Regions from separate parts of the Priestia sp. SRI_019 genome, predicted to be linked through region 1. Evidence: riboswitches for the same ligand, from Rfam matches in the RefSeq annotation. Region 1 holds a riboswitch; the other holds the start of a gene.
The links. Region 1 has a riboswitch for S-adenosylmethionine ahead of AC2YJL_RS21245 (methionine ABC transporter ATP-binding protein). Riboswitches for the same ligand answer to the same signal wherever they lie in the genome.
Positions count from the first base shown of each region.

Region 1 (7,738 bases):
AGGAGGTAATAAGGAGCTTTATATCAAACAGTTAAATGGTTTACCGAACGGTGTAACGCTCGATCTTCAGCAAATTGCCAATAAAACATTTGAAACAATTGCTACTGCAAAAGTATCTGCTTCTGCTGCAGAAGCTAGACAGCTAAACTTTTTAAACCGCCATGATGGCATCAGCGTAAACGGAGATCATTTGCTGAATGATGCGAAGAACTCAGTCCTTGCTTTACATGACACGGGCTATAAACCACCTGTAAGAACTAAAATTCCTGTGGTTGGAGAAACAGGATATGCAACGTTGCTGCTAGGAGCTCAATCCATGAAATATTCAGGATATATATCAGAACATGATTATAAAATTGCTAGTAAGTTAGCATTTGTGTTAGCCGGAGGACGTGTAGCGTTTGGTTCGGAAGTTGATGAAGAGTATTTGCTGGACTTAGAGAGAGAAGCATTTTTAAGCCTTGTTGGAGAAGCGAAGTCTCAAGAACGTATGCAGCACATGTTAGTTAAAGGAAAACCACTGCGTAATTAAGGGGGAGAAAAAATGAGAGAAGCAGTTATTGTAGCAGGTGCTAGGACACCGGTCGGAAAAGCAAAAAAAGGTTCACTGGCAAGTGTTAGGCCTGATGATTTGGGAGCCATTGCGGTTAAAGAAACTCTTCGCCGAGCAGGCGGATACGAAGGACCCATTGATGATTTAATTATTGGTTGTGCGATGCCTGAAGCAGAACAAGGTTTGAATATGGCTCGAAATATTGGCGCTCTTGCGGGTTTGCCTTATACGGTGCCAGCAATAACGATTAATCGTTATTGTTCGTCAGGTTTGCAAAGTATTGCCTACGGTGCAGAACGAATTATGCTAGGGCAAGCCAAAGCAGTGTTAGCTGGAGGAGCAGAATCAATGAGTTTTGTTCCGATGTTTGGAAACGTAGCGCGTCCGAATGTTCAGCTGGTTGAAAATGCGCCGGAATATTATATGGGCATGGGGCATACAGCAGAACAAGTGGCGATGAAATACGGCATTTCACGTGAAGACCAGGATGCGTTTGCTGTACGCAGCCATCAAAAAGCAGCAAAAGCACTTCAAGAAGGGAAGTTTAACGACGAAATTGTTCCGGTGGAAGTGACGCTTCGAAAAGTGGATGAAAACAATAAGCTCCGTGAACAAAAGCTGATGTTCTCTCAAGATGAAGGAGTTCGTCCCGGCACAACTGCGGACGTATTAGGAAAACTTCGTCCAGCTTTTTCGGTTAAAGGATCCGTAACAGCTGGAAACTCTTCGCAGACAAGTGACGGAGCTGCATCCGTTTTTCTAATGGATAAAGAACAAGCTGAAGCAGAAGGGTTAAAGCCTTTGCTTAAGTTTCGCTCATTTGCAGTTGGAGGAGTTCCGCCTGAAGTAATGGGGATTGGCCCGATAGCTGCCATTCCTAAAGCTCTTAAACTAGCAGGGCTGGAGCTTTCTGATATTGGATTGTTTGAATTAAATGAAGCATTTGCTTCTCAAGCACTTGGCGTTATTCGTGAATTAAATATTAATGAAGATAAAGTAAATGTAAACGGAGGCGCTATTGCCTTAGGTCATCCATTAGGCTGTACCGGAGCTAAGCTGACTCTTAGCTTAATGCACGAAATGCAGCGTCGAAATGAGCAGTTTGGAATTGTCACGATGTGTATTGGCGGAGGAATGGGAGCTGCTGGTGTATTTGAATTGTTAGCATAATCATTTCAAAGGGGGATATGAACATGTCAAATAAAACAAAACAAATGATTAAAGGTGGAAGCTTTTTAATTGAAGAAGGCGATGCAAGCCGCGTCTACACGCCGGAGGATTATACATCTGAACAAAAGATGATTGCCAAGACGACAGATGAATTTGTAGAAAATGAAGTCCTTCCACAAGTGGAATATTTAGAAAAGCATGAGTTTGACCGTTCTGTAAAGTTATTAAAACAAGCTGGTGAATTAGGCTTGCTTGGTGCAGATGTACCGGAAGAATACGGTGGACTCGGTTTAGATAAAATTACCTCGGCTTTAATTGCTGAAAAAATGTCTCGAGCAGGAGGATTTTCCATCACTCATGGTGCTCACGTAGGAATTGGGTCATTGCCAATCGTCTTATTTGGAACAGAAGAGCAAAAGCAAGCATATTTACCTGCTTTAGCAGTTGGGGAAAAAATAGCAGCATATGCGTTAACAGAACCTGGTTCTGGTTCCGATGCCCTCGGTGCTCGAACAACAGCTCGCCTTAACGCAGAAGGCACACACTATGTATTAAATGGAGAAAAGCAGTGGATTACGAATGCCGGATTTGCTGATGTGTTCGTGGTGTATGCGAAAATCGACGGCGATAAATTTTCTGCTTTTATCGTTGAACGCGAATTTCCAGGTGTTTCGGTTGGACCGGAAGAGAAGAAAATGGGAATCAAAAGCTCCTCAACCAGAACGTTGATTCTTGAAGATGCGCTTGTTCCAAAAGAAAACGTGTTAGGTGAAGTTGGCAAAGGGCATGTGATTGCCTTTAATATTTTAAATATTGGGCGCTACAAGCTTGGAGTTGGAGCAGTTGGAGCAGGGAAACGTGCGTTAGAAATCACGTCTCAATATGTTAACCAGCGTCAGCAGTTTAAAACGCCCATTGCTAAATTTTCATTAACCCAAGAAAAAATAGCAACAATGGCTTCTAAATTGTACGCAACTGAAAGCTCCGTCTATCGTACGGTAGGACTTTTTGAAGACCATATGGGCCAGCTTTCAGAAGAACAGCAAAAAGACGGAAAACAAATTGCCGCTTCCATTGCTGAATATGCTATTGAATGCTCATTAAACAAAGTGTTTGCAACGGAATCTCTTGACTACATCGTAGATGAAGGCGTCCAGCTTCACGGAGGCTATGGTTTTATGAGTGAGTATGAAATCGAGCGCCTGTATCGTGATTCCCGCATTAACCGTATTTTTGAAGGAACAAATGAAATTAATCGTCTCTTAGTACCAGGCACGTATTTACGCAAAGCGCTAAAAGGAGAGCTTCCGCTGCTTCAAAAAGCACAAACGCTTCAAGAAGAATTGATGATGCTTATGCCGCAGGAAGTAGGGAATGAGCCGTTAGATCAAGAAAAAATGCTTGTGCAAAATGGGAAGAAAATTGCGCTCTTGCTTTTAGGCCTAGCTGCACAGAAATACGGTAAAGAATTAGAGAAAGAACAAGAAATTCTCGTTAATATTTCTGATATGATTAGTAACGTATATGCAATGGAATCTACTGTTTTACGTACTGAAAAAGCCATTTCCAAAACAGGAGCAGATCAAAACAGCTTAAAAGTAAAATATACGCAAGTATTTTGCCAAGAAGCATTTAATCGAATTGAAGCAGATGCAAAAGAAACGTTAATTGGCGTTGAACAAGGTGATACGCTTAGAGTCATGCTTTCGTCTCTTCGCAAGTTAACGCGCTATACACCAATCAATGTGATTAGCGTAAAGCGCGAGATTGCAAAAACGCTTCTAGAAGTAGAGAAGTTCACAGTTTAAGGGAAAAAGGAGCTCGTTTTACGAGCTCCTTTTTGTTTAAGAAGCCTCTATCTAGGTAAATGATAAAGGATGTGTTAAAATACGAAAAAAGCTTAAAATAAAGGGTGGTTGACGAAATGTCATTATTTTTTTATTCATATCCAAAGTGTGGTACGTGCCGAAAAGCCAAGAAGTGGCTGGATGATAACGGAGTAGCGTATGAAGAAATTCATATTGTAGAAAACCCGCCAACAAAAGAGCAGCTGCAATCTTATTATCAGAACAGCGGCTTAGAATTAAAAAAATTCTTTAATACAAGCGGTAAAAAATATCGTGAATTAGGGCTTAAAGATAAAGTAAGCAGTGCGAGTGAAGACGAACTGCTGTCTATTCTTGCGTCAGATGGCATGTTAATTAAGCGTCCGCTGCTAACAGATGGACAAAAAGTAACGCTTGGCTTCAAAGAAGAGCAGTTTGAGGACGTGTGGAAGTAAGTTTTCAAATAGAAAATTTTTACCTTTTACGTTACACTGTTAATAGGAAGTTATTTTAGGTTGTAGAAAGTGTTCTCCACGTTGAAGGCGCTTTTTATATAAACAAATTACGATACATATTTTGGAGGGATTAAGATGAGTACACCAAAAGATTTGCGTTATTCTGAAGAGCATGAATGGGTAAAAACAGAAGGAGACGTTGTCCGCGTAGGTATTACGCATTTTGCTCAAGCTGAGCTTGGCGACATCGTATTCGTTGAACTGCCAGAAGTAGGAGCAACAGTAGAAGCTGACGAGCCGTTTGGCAGCGTTGAATCAGTAAAAACAGTTTCTGAGCTTTACGCACCAATTAGCGGTGAAGTTGTAGCAGTAAACGATAACTTAAGCGATAGCCCTGAACTTGTTAATGAATCTCCATACGAAGAAGCATGGATGATTACAATCAAACCGTCTGATGCTTCTCAAGTAGACAAGCTAATGACAGCAGAGCAATACGAAGAAATGACAAACGAAGGATAATATTCCTCCATAAATTGTCTTTATGAAAAGTTTTTGACTGGACACTCTATTAGTAAACAAGCTAAAGGAGTGTCTTTTTATGTTTGAAAAACAAAAAATGGACGTTACAGATCGCGTTACAGCTAAATTTCATGACGGCGGCATGAAATTATATGTTGATAAGCAGCCAATTGGTGAAGTTAGTTACGGAACAAGCGGCAATGAATACCGCTTTGAAGAAGGGTATTCGCAAGAAAATAATAAGTTCTACCAATATACAGATGTACAAAAGCAAGGTGAAACGCAAAAATATACAGACTGCGACGAAGAAGCAGGATGGTGCTAAACAGTGGCAACTGCCGCTGTTTTTCTTGTTTTATGGAAACAATATGGCCTAAGCTGCCTTTTAAAACAGTTCTTTCTTGCAAATTTCTTTTAAAAAACAGGTGAACTGTGATACATTAACGAATATTGTATAGCATAAAGAAATGATGTTACTATACAACTGACGATTATGGGTGATGAAAATGGGGCTAATTGAAATTGAAAAAGTAATTATTGTCGAAGGAAAATCAGATAAAAAACGTATCCAAGATATCATTCGAGAACCAATTGAAATTATCTGTACAAACGGTACGATTAGTTTATCAAAGCTGGATGAAATTATTGACTTTACGTTTAACAAAGAGGTATACATACTCGTTGACTCTGATGATTCAGGGAATAAGCTAAGAAAACAATTTAAACGAGAGCTTCCGGAAGCAGAGCATCTATATATTGATAAAATGTACCGAGAGGTTGCTGCCGCCCCTAGACATCACATAGCAACAGTATTACTGAGTGCCAATATCGATGTTAATGCAGAATTTTTAACATAAAAGGAATGAGCAACATGCAAGAATGGAGCGAAAAACAGCTTGACGATCAGTTAAAAGAAGGACAAAGAGCGTTTATCTTTTTCCATACACCTTTTTGCGGGACATGTCAGCTGGCAAAAAAAATGTTAACCGTAGCAGAAGCAATGCTGCCTGGTGTGACCATCGGAATGAGCAATTTAAATTATATGCCTTCAAAAGCAGAAGTATTTTCAATTGAAAGTGTACCTTGTTTGATTGAAGTGAAAAATGGCGAAATGGTAAAAAAACTCTATGCGTTTCATTCCATCGAGCACGTACTTGAAGAGCTTCGATAATCAAACGTTTGTTTAAAATGAAGAAATGGAACGAGAGCAAACCGTTGGGGCTGTTGAATTCTTGGGATATTATCCCAAGAACAAAATCTGTTGACAGCCTATCTGACACATGCTAAAATCACACTCATGAATGTTCATAAATGAATGAATATTTCCCAAAAACAAAATAATTGTTGCGAACTCTTATCAAGAGAGGTGGAGGGACTGAGCCCTGTGAAACCCGGCAACCGTCAGACTAACTGAAATGGTGCCAATTCCTGCAAAGCTATGCGCTTTGAAAGATGAGAGAAAGGATTAAATATCGAGCCTTTCTGTCATGCGCAGAGAGGCTTTTTTAATGGGGAAAATTGTTTTACGGCTTTTTCATCCTATAGGGCAACCTAACATAATTAAGTTTTTACTAAAGAAGGTGAAGAAATATGATTACATTAACAGACGTTACAAAAATTTATCAGGCTAAAAGCGGTCAAGTAACAGCTGTTGATAATGTGAATCTAACCGTTAACCAAGGTGAAATTTACGGAATTATTGGTTATAGCGGAGCGGGTAAAAGTTCTTTAATTCGCTTGCTAAACGGGTTAGAAACACCAACGACAGGAACGGTCGAAGTAGCAGGTAATGATATTGGAAAAATTAAAGGCGGAAAACTCAGAAAAGCTAGACAAGAAATTAGTATGGTATTTCAGCACTTTAATATCTTGTGGTCGCGTACGGTGCGAGAAAATATTGCCTTTCCGTTAGAAATAGCAGGGATCTCAAAAGAAAAAAGAATGAAACGAGTAGACGAGCTTATCAAGCTAGTCGGGCTTGAAGGGCGTGAAAATGCTTATCCATCACAGCTTAGCGGTGGGCAAAAGCAGCGTGTTGGTATTGCTAGAGCGCTAGCCAATAACCCAAAAGTATTGCTGTGTGATGAAGCAACATCAGCGCTTGATCCTCAAACGACAGATTCTATTTTAGATCTGTTAGTAGATATTAATGAGAAGCTAGGGTTAACCATTGTACTCATTACTCATGAAATGCACGTTATTCGTAAAATTTGTCATCGAGTAGCTGTTATGGAAAATGGGGCAGTGGTAGAAGAAGGGCAAGTGCTAGAAGTCTTCAGAAAACCTAAGCAGCCGATTACAAAGCGATTTGTTCAACAGATTTCTGAACCAGAAGAAACGTTTGAAACAATTGAACAAGTACAGGAGTTATATCCAAGCGGGCAAATTATTCAGCTGACGTTTGTTGGCGGAAAAGCAGAGCAACCGCTCATTACAACGATTTTAAAACAGTTTGATGTAACGATTAATATTTTGCAAGGAAAGATTTCTCATACACAAACAGGTTCATACGGAACGTTGTTCGTTCATTTAGACGGAGAATTAACAGAAGTTGAAAAAGTCATTGCATACATTCATGAGCAGCAGGTAGAAGTGGAGGTAATGACAAATGCTTGAGAAACTATTTCCAAACGTTATTTTAGATGATTTTATTCAAGCGACAAATGAAACACTATATATGACGGCTATTTCAGTTATAGCCACGTTTGTTCTAGGTATTTTATTGGGCTTGCTTTTATTTTTAACCTCCAAAGGACAGCTTTGGCAAAACAAACCTTTATATGCCATTGTGTCAGCAGTTGTAAATATCTTTCGTTCCATTCCATTCATTATTTTAATTGTTTTACTGATTCCATTTACCAAAGCATTGGTAGGAAGTATTTTAGGCGCTAATGCAGCGTTACCTGCTTTAATTGTTGGAGCAGCACCATTTTATGCGCGCCTTGTAGAAATTGGTCTGCGCGAAATTGATAAAGGTGTTATTGAAGCTGCTAAATCAATGGGAGCAACAACAAGCACTATTATCTTTAAAGTGCTGTTACCTGAATCGCTGCCAGCTTTAATTTCTGGTTTGACGGTAACTACGATTGCGTTAGTCGGCTATACGGCAATGGCGGGTGTGATTGGAGCTGGAGGTCTCGGGAATCTTGCATATTTAGAAGGATTCCAGCGCAGTCATAATGATGTAACGCTAGCTGCTACGATCTTAATTTTGA
Region 1 is NZ_JBYCZN010000004.1:65,604-73,341, reverse strand. Features, by position in the region: gene AC2YJL_RS21285 (3-hydroxyacyl-CoA dehydrogenase/enoyl-CoA hydratase family protein) at 1-532, shown strand, start outside; gene AC2YJL_RS21280 (acetyl-CoA C-acetyltransferase) at 545-1,723, shown strand; gene AC2YJL_RS21275 (acyl-CoA dehydrogenase family protein) at 1,747-3,531, shown strand; gene AC2YJL_RS21270 (arsenate reductase family protein) at 3,648-4,004, shown strand; gene gcvH (glycine cleavage system protein GcvH) at 4,140-4,523, shown strand; gene AC2YJL_RS21260 (YusG family protein) at 4,603-4,848, shown strand; gene AC2YJL_RS21255 (toprim domain-containing protein) at 5,030-5,380, shown strand; gene AC2YJL_RS21250 (thioredoxin family protein) at 5,395-5,694, shown strand; SAM riboswitch class I at 5,875-5,982, shown strand; gene AC2YJL_RS21245 (methionine ABC transporter ATP-binding protein) at 6,114-7,139, shown strand; gene AC2YJL_RS21240 (methionine ABC transporter permease) at 7,132-7,738, shown strand, end outside.

Region 2 (7,738 bases), on a different contig from region 1:
TCAAGGACAAATGAACAAAATGACAAAGGCAACAGGAGAGATTGATGGGTATTCATTTAAGGTAATGGAGTCTGTCATGGCCCTTTCGGAGATCGCTAAACAAGCAGCTGCTTACGCTGAAGAAGTAGCTGCGGCTTCACAGGAGGAGTTAGCATCTATAGAAGAACTTGTGGTGTTGGCCGCTAATTTAAAATCTACGGTAAGTGAGTCCTGAAGTCTATCTTGATATGTACGTAATACGCGCAGTTTTCTGCGTGTATTTGTTTTATTTATACCCTTTATAGAAAACGATAAATAGAATTGACACGTTATAAAAGCAGTTGTATAGTGAGTACGCAAGGCGGCAGTCTGTCTTTTTTAATTCTTAGTAAACTTATAAGTTAAATAAAATATTTAAGCACTACATAAGGAGACGAAGAGATGAAAAATGAATTCCGTTTGGCAACAAATGACGACGCAGATAACTTATTGAACTTAACTCTACAAGCATATAAGCCTATTCGAGAGCTAGGCATTCCTTTCTTAGCAGCTACTGCTGATCTTGCCCTCGTTAAGAAAAATATTTCTCAAAACCTTTGCTATGTATATGAAGAAGATAAAAGAATCGCTGCAACTGTGTCGATACGAATGCCTTGGGGAGAACATCCAGGTCCGTTTGCTGTTCCGCACCTTTGGTGGTTTGCAGTAGACCCGTCGTTTGCCAGGAAAGGCGTTGGTTCTAAGCTGCTGTATCTAGTAGAGGAAGAGGTAATAAAAAATACGTTTAAATCACCAGGTGTGTCTTTAGGAACAGCAAAAGAACATCCTTGGTTAGTTGAGATGTATGAACGAAAAGGATATGTTCAAGCTAAAGAAAAGCACCTTGCAGAAGGTTATACGACCGTATTTCTTTATAAAAAATTCAATGAGGTACACTCTTTGTCGTAAAAGATAGAGAAGTGATCTAAATTAAGAAATGTGAAAGAGTGATAAAGATGACAGATCAATTACTACTAAATGAGCTAATAGACATACGCCGTGAGCTGCACCGGTTTCCAGAGCTTTCAATGAAAGAATATGAAACAACTAAACGTATTAAAAAGTGGTTAAAGCACTATGATATTTCTACAGCGGATGCATTCCAATTAGACGTAGGAGCAGTAGCAGAAATTGTGGGAGGAAAGCCGGGACCTACTATCGCTATTCGAGCTGATATTGATGCGCTGCCAATTGAAGAAAAGACCAATCTGCCATTTGCTTCTGAAGTGAACGGTGTTATGCACGCATGCGGCCATGATTTTCACACGGCTTCTATAATCGGAGCAGCTATCCTTCTTAAAGAGCGTCAGCAGGAGCTTTGCGGTACGGTTCGATTTATCTTTCAGCCAGCCGAAGAAACGGCTTCTGGGGCAAAAATGCTAGTGGAAAAAGGTGTGCTTGAAGGAGTGGAAGCGATATTTGGGATGCATAACAAACCGGATCTTCCTGTAGGGACCATAGGTATCAAACCGGGACCTTTAATGGCAAGCGTTGATCGTTTTGAAATTGACGTCAAAGGAGTAGGAGGTCACGCGGGCATCCCTGAAAAAACAGTAGATCCGATTGCTGCTGCTGGTCAAATTGTTACTAGTTTACAAACCATTGTCAGCCGTAATCTCAGCCCCTTTCAAAATGTTGTTGTCAGCATAACTCAAATCCACGGAGGGAGCTCGTGGAACGTCATTCCTGACAAAGTAACGCTTGAAGGAACGGTGCGTACCTTTCAAGAAGAAGCGAGAGAAAAAATACCGGCTCTTATGAAACGAACTGCTGAAGGGATTGGCGCAGCTTTCGGGGCTTCAGTAGACGTTAAATGGTATCCATATCTTCCTGTAGTCAACAATGATGATACGCTGGAAAAAATGGCTATTAAAGCGGCAGAAGATCTTAGTTATCAAGTCGTAGAAGCTGAACAATCGCCTGGAGGAGAAGATTTTGCCGTATATCAGCAGCATGTACCAGGATTTTTTGTATGGATGGGTACAGCTGGAGAATATGAATGGCACCATCCTTCTTTTTCATTAAATGAAGAGGCATTACTTGTAGCAGCTTCTTATTTTGCTAATCTAAGCTTTCATTTTTTGAATTCATTCCATTACCAAAAAAATTAAAATATTTTTATTTTTCTATTTACGCGGATGAAATTGTTTGATAAAATAAATTTTAAATTAAAAAAGTTATCACGAGTGGACGAGAGATCTGGCTCTTTGACTCCACAGCAACCTACGAATGTAAGGTGCTCCTACCAGCAAAGCATGTGCTTTGGGTGATAAAACGGGTGAAAAACTCATTTTGCATCAAAGCAAAATGAGTTTTTTTTATTTTTCTAAAAGGAGAGGGTTTTATGAGTCATACAGCAGTTGCAGCACATACAGGAGAGAAAGCATTAAAGGAAGCCGTGAAATTATTAGGAAAGCATTATGAAGTAGCTTATCGTGAATTAGAAACATTTTACGAAATTGTGGTCGAAAACCAAGTTCGTACATATGCTGTAGGCATAGATATTAAAGATGTACAAAAAGCAAATGAACTAGAAATTTATTCATCATGCTGTTCCAAGCTTGAGCGAGTAGGCTGTCTGTTATAGAAGTCTGCTCGCGCCTCTATTTTTTAAGTATTTTTAAATAGAAAGCATGTTTTTTGACAACCGAAGAATCTGGTGGGTATAATCATTACTCACTAGGTTTCAAAATTAATCATAAATTGTCGAAATTTTTACACAAATTAAAGGTTACATTCGAAATGAATTGTGGTATGTTATAAAACAAGAATATTTTATGAAAGGAGCATTGAAATGGAAATGTCTCTTGAACACGGAAACGATGCAGGAAGCGAACAGCTTATTGATCGTATCCTAGACTTTTTAGAAGATGACCAAAAGTAAAAAAAGAGTGTGCGGTGCTATCCCTAGCCGCGCACTCTTTTTTTATCATGTGCGTAAAGGCAGCGCCATACTATGATACATAGGGATAGAATGAAAGGGTCTCTGTCAAAGGGATTGACGAATGGTTTTGTTTGATAGAAAATTTAGAAAAAGGAAAGAGATGAAGGGTATGTCGAACAAAACATCTTTGTATCAAACAAAAGAACAGTTAAAAAAACTTGTAAGCGAATTGGTTTCTATACCTAGCGTGACAGGAACGATGGCAGAAGTGGAAATGGCTGAATCGATAGCGTCGTATTTATTGAAGCTGCCTTACTTTCAAAAAAACGAGCAGGTCGAGCTTCATTCAACAGGAGACGGGCGATCGATTGTCACAGCTTTTGTTCAAGGGAAAAATACGAATAAAACAGTTGTACTCGTAAGTCATTACGATGTAGTGGATGTACAAGATTATGGACAGTGGAAAAAAGATGCTTTTCACGCTCATACATTAACGAGTACTTTTTATAACCATATGGAACAAGTTCCAGCACACGTACAAAAGGATATGATAAAAGGAGACTGGCTTTTTGGCCGAGGAACGATGGACATGAAAGCAGGCATTGCCCTGCATATCAGTATGGTTGAACGAGCATGCAACGGAGAGTTTGACGGAAACATCCTGCTGCTGTCGGTGCCGGATGAAGAAGTAAATTCGCTTGGGATGAGAAAAGCAGTGCCTGTTCTTTTAGAACTTGCCCGCAAACATCAGCTGGATTTTTCTCTCATGCTAAATGCAGAACCAGTGTTCAGCCGCTATCCCGGAGATCAAACGAACTATGTGTACTCAGGATCGATTGGGAAGATCATGCCAAGCTTTTTGTGTTATGGAAAAGAAACTCATGTAGGGGAACCGCTAGCTGGGTTAAATGCTAATTTACTAGCTTCTTATTTAACAAAAGAAATAGAATTAAACGTTGATTTTTGCGAAAAAGTAAGAGATGAAACGAGTCCACCTCCTACGGTGCTGATACAAAAAGATTTAAAAGAAGAGTATTCAGTTCAAGTTCCGCACTCTGCCGTTGTATTATTTAATTTATTTATGTTAAACCGCTCTCTTAAAGAAGTAACAGATCTGCTGTTGAAATCGGCTGACAAAGCGGCTTTGAATGTGAAAAAACATTATAATAAAGCCGCTAGGCAGTACGCTGCGGGAATGGAGGGTTCATCTCTTGACGTGAACGTATGGACGTATGAAGAACTTTATACTCATGCAGTCAAACAGCACGGTGAAAAATATGTGCAAGAAATGGAAGCGGCACTTTTGGAACAAGAGGATGATGATAGAAATAAAACCATTAACTTAGTAAACTCTTTAGCTGGTTTATGTAAAGAAGCAGCTCCGATGATGGTCTTATTTTTTACGCCGCCTTTTTATCCGGCCGTTTGTTCACATGATGATCCCTTTGTACAAGAGATTTTGTCAAACGTACAGGCAACTGCCAAAGAGCAATTCCAAGTGGAGCTAGTTGAACAAAGTTATTTTGGCGGAATTTCGGATTTAAGCTATGCCAGCCTGCAGCATCCGCTTCATACATTTAACACGTTAGTAGCCAATATGCCGCTATGGAATAAAGGGTATCATATCCCGCTAGAAGAGCTAGAGGAGCTGAAGATGCCGGTGCTGAACATTGGACCGCTGGGAAGAGATGCGCATCAATGGACCGAAAGATTAGACGTTCAGTATTCCTTTGAAATTTTGCCTCATTTCATTTATCAAGCTATAAAAGAAGCGCAGAAATAAACATCCGCCTGCGGATCTTTATTTGTTGAATTTAAACGAAGCTCCTTGTACGGTAATTTGTTGCGATGTTAGAGCGTGATCCAATTCAACCAAAAATGGACGCTCTCCAACTTTTTTTAATGTATCATGGACAACACCTTGTGTTCCGCTGCAAAAAATAAGGTTTCCTCCATTGACATATAGTTTTTGACAACGTGCATCAAGTAAAGAGTCTTTGTAGCTTTCGCCAGACTGAACGCCCAGCAGTTTCGTCCACTTGCTGATGGATTCTTCGAGGTTATGTACAGCACAGTAAATATTTTTTAGCTGCAGCTGACCAGCTTGGTGGGAAGAAAGATCCGCTAGCTTTGGCTTGCGTTTTTCTTCTGGTTCACCCCATTCAATAAAAAAAGGAAGAGGCAGGGAATCGTGGTCAGCTTCAATAAAACACATTTTCCATTGAAGTCTTTCTCCATCATTGGTTTGACGAGAACCCGCTACAGGGCCTTTTACACTGTAGCCCTTGTCTTTCAGATTGGTTATGAGCAAATCTATATCATCTGTACGAAGGGCAAATCGCCCAAAATGACCAAACGGCGTATGTTCGTTAACAAGCTGCTGAATAAGGTCATTATCTGTAACAGTTTGAGCGAACGCGATGTCTCTAAGCCCAAGCCATTCAATATAGCTGAGGTTAAAATAAGCCAATGTGTTAAAAGTGCCCCATTTTTCATGGATGCCGCCTTTAATGACATTTATCCCGTATTCGTTTAGTTCTTTCTGAGCTTTAATAGGATCAGGTGAAAAATGAACAAGATGATCAAAAGATAAGTGCATGGATAGGCCTCCTCTTAAGAGAGATTCTTTCCCATTATTATACGTTGTTTTCTTTTTTAAGAAGAGTAAAACGAATGATTATGTAAAATAAAAATCTTAAAAAAAGCAAGCCGCGTATAGTTTAAACTCGACTTGCTTTAGATTTATTTAGCGGCGACAGCCATGCCCTTTAAAGCAGCAGCCAAATGATTTATTAAACCATGGGTATGAGCAGCAAGGTGAACCGCAGCGACAGCGGCGACGGCTAGAACGGCGAGTAGAACGGCGAGTAGAACGACGAGTAGTGCGGCGAGTAGTGCGGCGAGTAGTGCGGCGAGTAGAACGGCGAGTAGAACGGCGAGTAGAACGGCGAGTAGTGCGACGAGTAGTGCGGCGAGTAGTGCGGCGAGTAGAACGACGAGTAGTGCGGCGAGTAGTGCGGCGAGTAGAACGGCGAGTAGTGCGACGAGTAGAACGACGACGAGAGCGTCTGTGAAGAGCAGTTGGCTCTTGGTACATAAACGTTTCAAGCTCAGTAGAAGCAATCGCTTCTGTTGCTTCTCTAATTCTTTCAGCAGTGATATGCATATAAACACCTCCTGGCTAATTCGGTACATAATACAATATGTACAAGGAAGGCGTTTGGATATAGTGAAAACATGGAATTTGTCTAAATTTGTGAAAGAAATGGAGTGGTTTTCATGCTTCAAATCCTCGAACATCAAAGAGTGGATATCGCTCTTCAAATAGTAGCTGTACAAATAGAAGCTTATCAAGAAGAAGCAAGGCTCATTGGTTTTTCAGATATTCCTCAGCTTACAGAAAGCAAAGAAGATATTATGAACAGCAAGGAAGTGTTTATCGGAGAAATGATTGAAGGTAAGCTAGCTGGCGTGCTGTCGTTTGAAATAGAGAATGAGCGATTAACGATTTGCCGCCTCGTTGTGCGTCCTCGTTACTTTCGAAAAGGAATCGGAAGCCGTCTTTTAACACATGTACTTCAAATATATTCAAAATGTGAATGCATCGTGTCGACAGCCGAGCGAAATACACCTGCGATTAAGCTGTACAAAGCGCATCAGTTTTTAATTATAAAACGTACTGCAGCTGCTGATAATCTTGTGTTAGTAACGATGAAAAGAGATTGAGACATCGTTAAATTAATCCAAAGACCAACAAATTAGCGACATAAGGTAGGAGTTGGCTGTTGATTTTCGTGCAAGACTTCGCTTTTCGCGTGCGGCCGCTGAGCCTCCTCGTCGCTTCCGCTCCTATTCCGCTTCTCCGCCTCGCTGTCCAATCAACGCATCTAGCATACTCATAATAATAAAAAATCCGAACGCGTTGGATTCTCCGGATTCTCCAGCAAGAATCCAACGCGTTCGGATCTTCTTTCAACTAAAATAATGTTGTCCCAGCCTCTACGATGAGAGTGTTTGCTCAGAATAATCTAGAGCTGTATGGCGCTGAATCAGCAGTAAAGCAGCTAAAGTGACAACTGCCCCAATAATAAAAGGCAGCGTCATATTGAGTTTAAAGGCAAATGCACCAAGCAGAGGGCCAAAAATACGCCCTAAGCTATCCATTGAGGCGGTTAACCCCGAAGCAGAGCCATATCCTACTTTGGTTCTCATCGTAATTAATGAGAGGACACAAGGACGAATAAGGGCATTACCTGCTGTAAATATGCACAAAAATAAGGTAGCATTAACGGCGCTAGAAGATAATAAAATAGACGTAAACCCTATTGCTGAAACCAATAAGCCAATAGCCATCAGCTTTTTTTCATTTCCTTTTTTAAATCGCTGCAGCACACCGCCTTGAATCAGCGCTTGAGTTAAACCGCTCGCCATAAACATCCATCCGATTGTCGTAGGAGTAGCATTGATTTTCGCTATTTGAAAAAATTGAAAAGTAGCTTCTAAACCAGCGAGCGTAAAAGTCGCTAAAAATGAAAGAACATATAAATACTTCATAGCTCCTTGAAAATCTGACGTGAAGTCATGCCACCTCGATGTCTGTACTTTATCAGCAGATTCTTTTCGTAAAGATTCTTTTAACGTAAAGAATGAGAACGCTGTCATAATCAGTGATAAGATACCAGAGATAACGAAGGGAACAAACAAGCCGAAAGATGAAAGGACACCGCCTAATGCCGGTCCAAAAATAAAGCCTAAGCCAATCGACATTCCTAACAGTCCCATTGCTTTCGTGCGGTTTTCTTCATCTGTACTATCAGAAGCATATGCAAAAGCACA
Region 2 is NZ_JBYCZN010000002.1:1,500,097-1,507,834, reverse strand. Features, by position in the region: gene AC2YJL_RS17900 (methyl-accepting chemotaxis protein) at 1-214, shown strand, start outside; gene AC2YJL_RS17895 (GNAT family N-acetyltransferase) at 421-927, shown strand; gene AC2YJL_RS17890 (amidohydrolase) at 975-2,129, shown strand; SAM riboswitch class I at 2,193-2,294, shown strand; gene AC2YJL_RS17885 (hypothetical protein) at 2,363-2,605, shown strand; gene AC2YJL_RS17880 (M20/M25/M40 family metallo-hydrolase) at 3,072-4,685, shown strand; gene AC2YJL_RS17875 (VOC family protein) at 4,704-5,501, opposite strand; gene AC2YJL_RS17870 (CotG/ExsB N-terminal domain-containing protein) at 5,649-6,068, opposite strand; gene AC2YJL_RS17865 (GNAT family N-acetyltransferase) at 6,182-6,628, shown strand; gene AC2YJL_RS17860 (MFS transporter) at 6,902-7,738, opposite strand, start outside.
Region 2: linked by a shared signal. The riboswitch ahead of AC2YJL_RS17885 (hypothetical protein) and the one ahead of AC2YJL_RS21245 (methionine ABC transporter ATP-binding protein) in region 1 are both predicted to bind S-adenosylmethionine.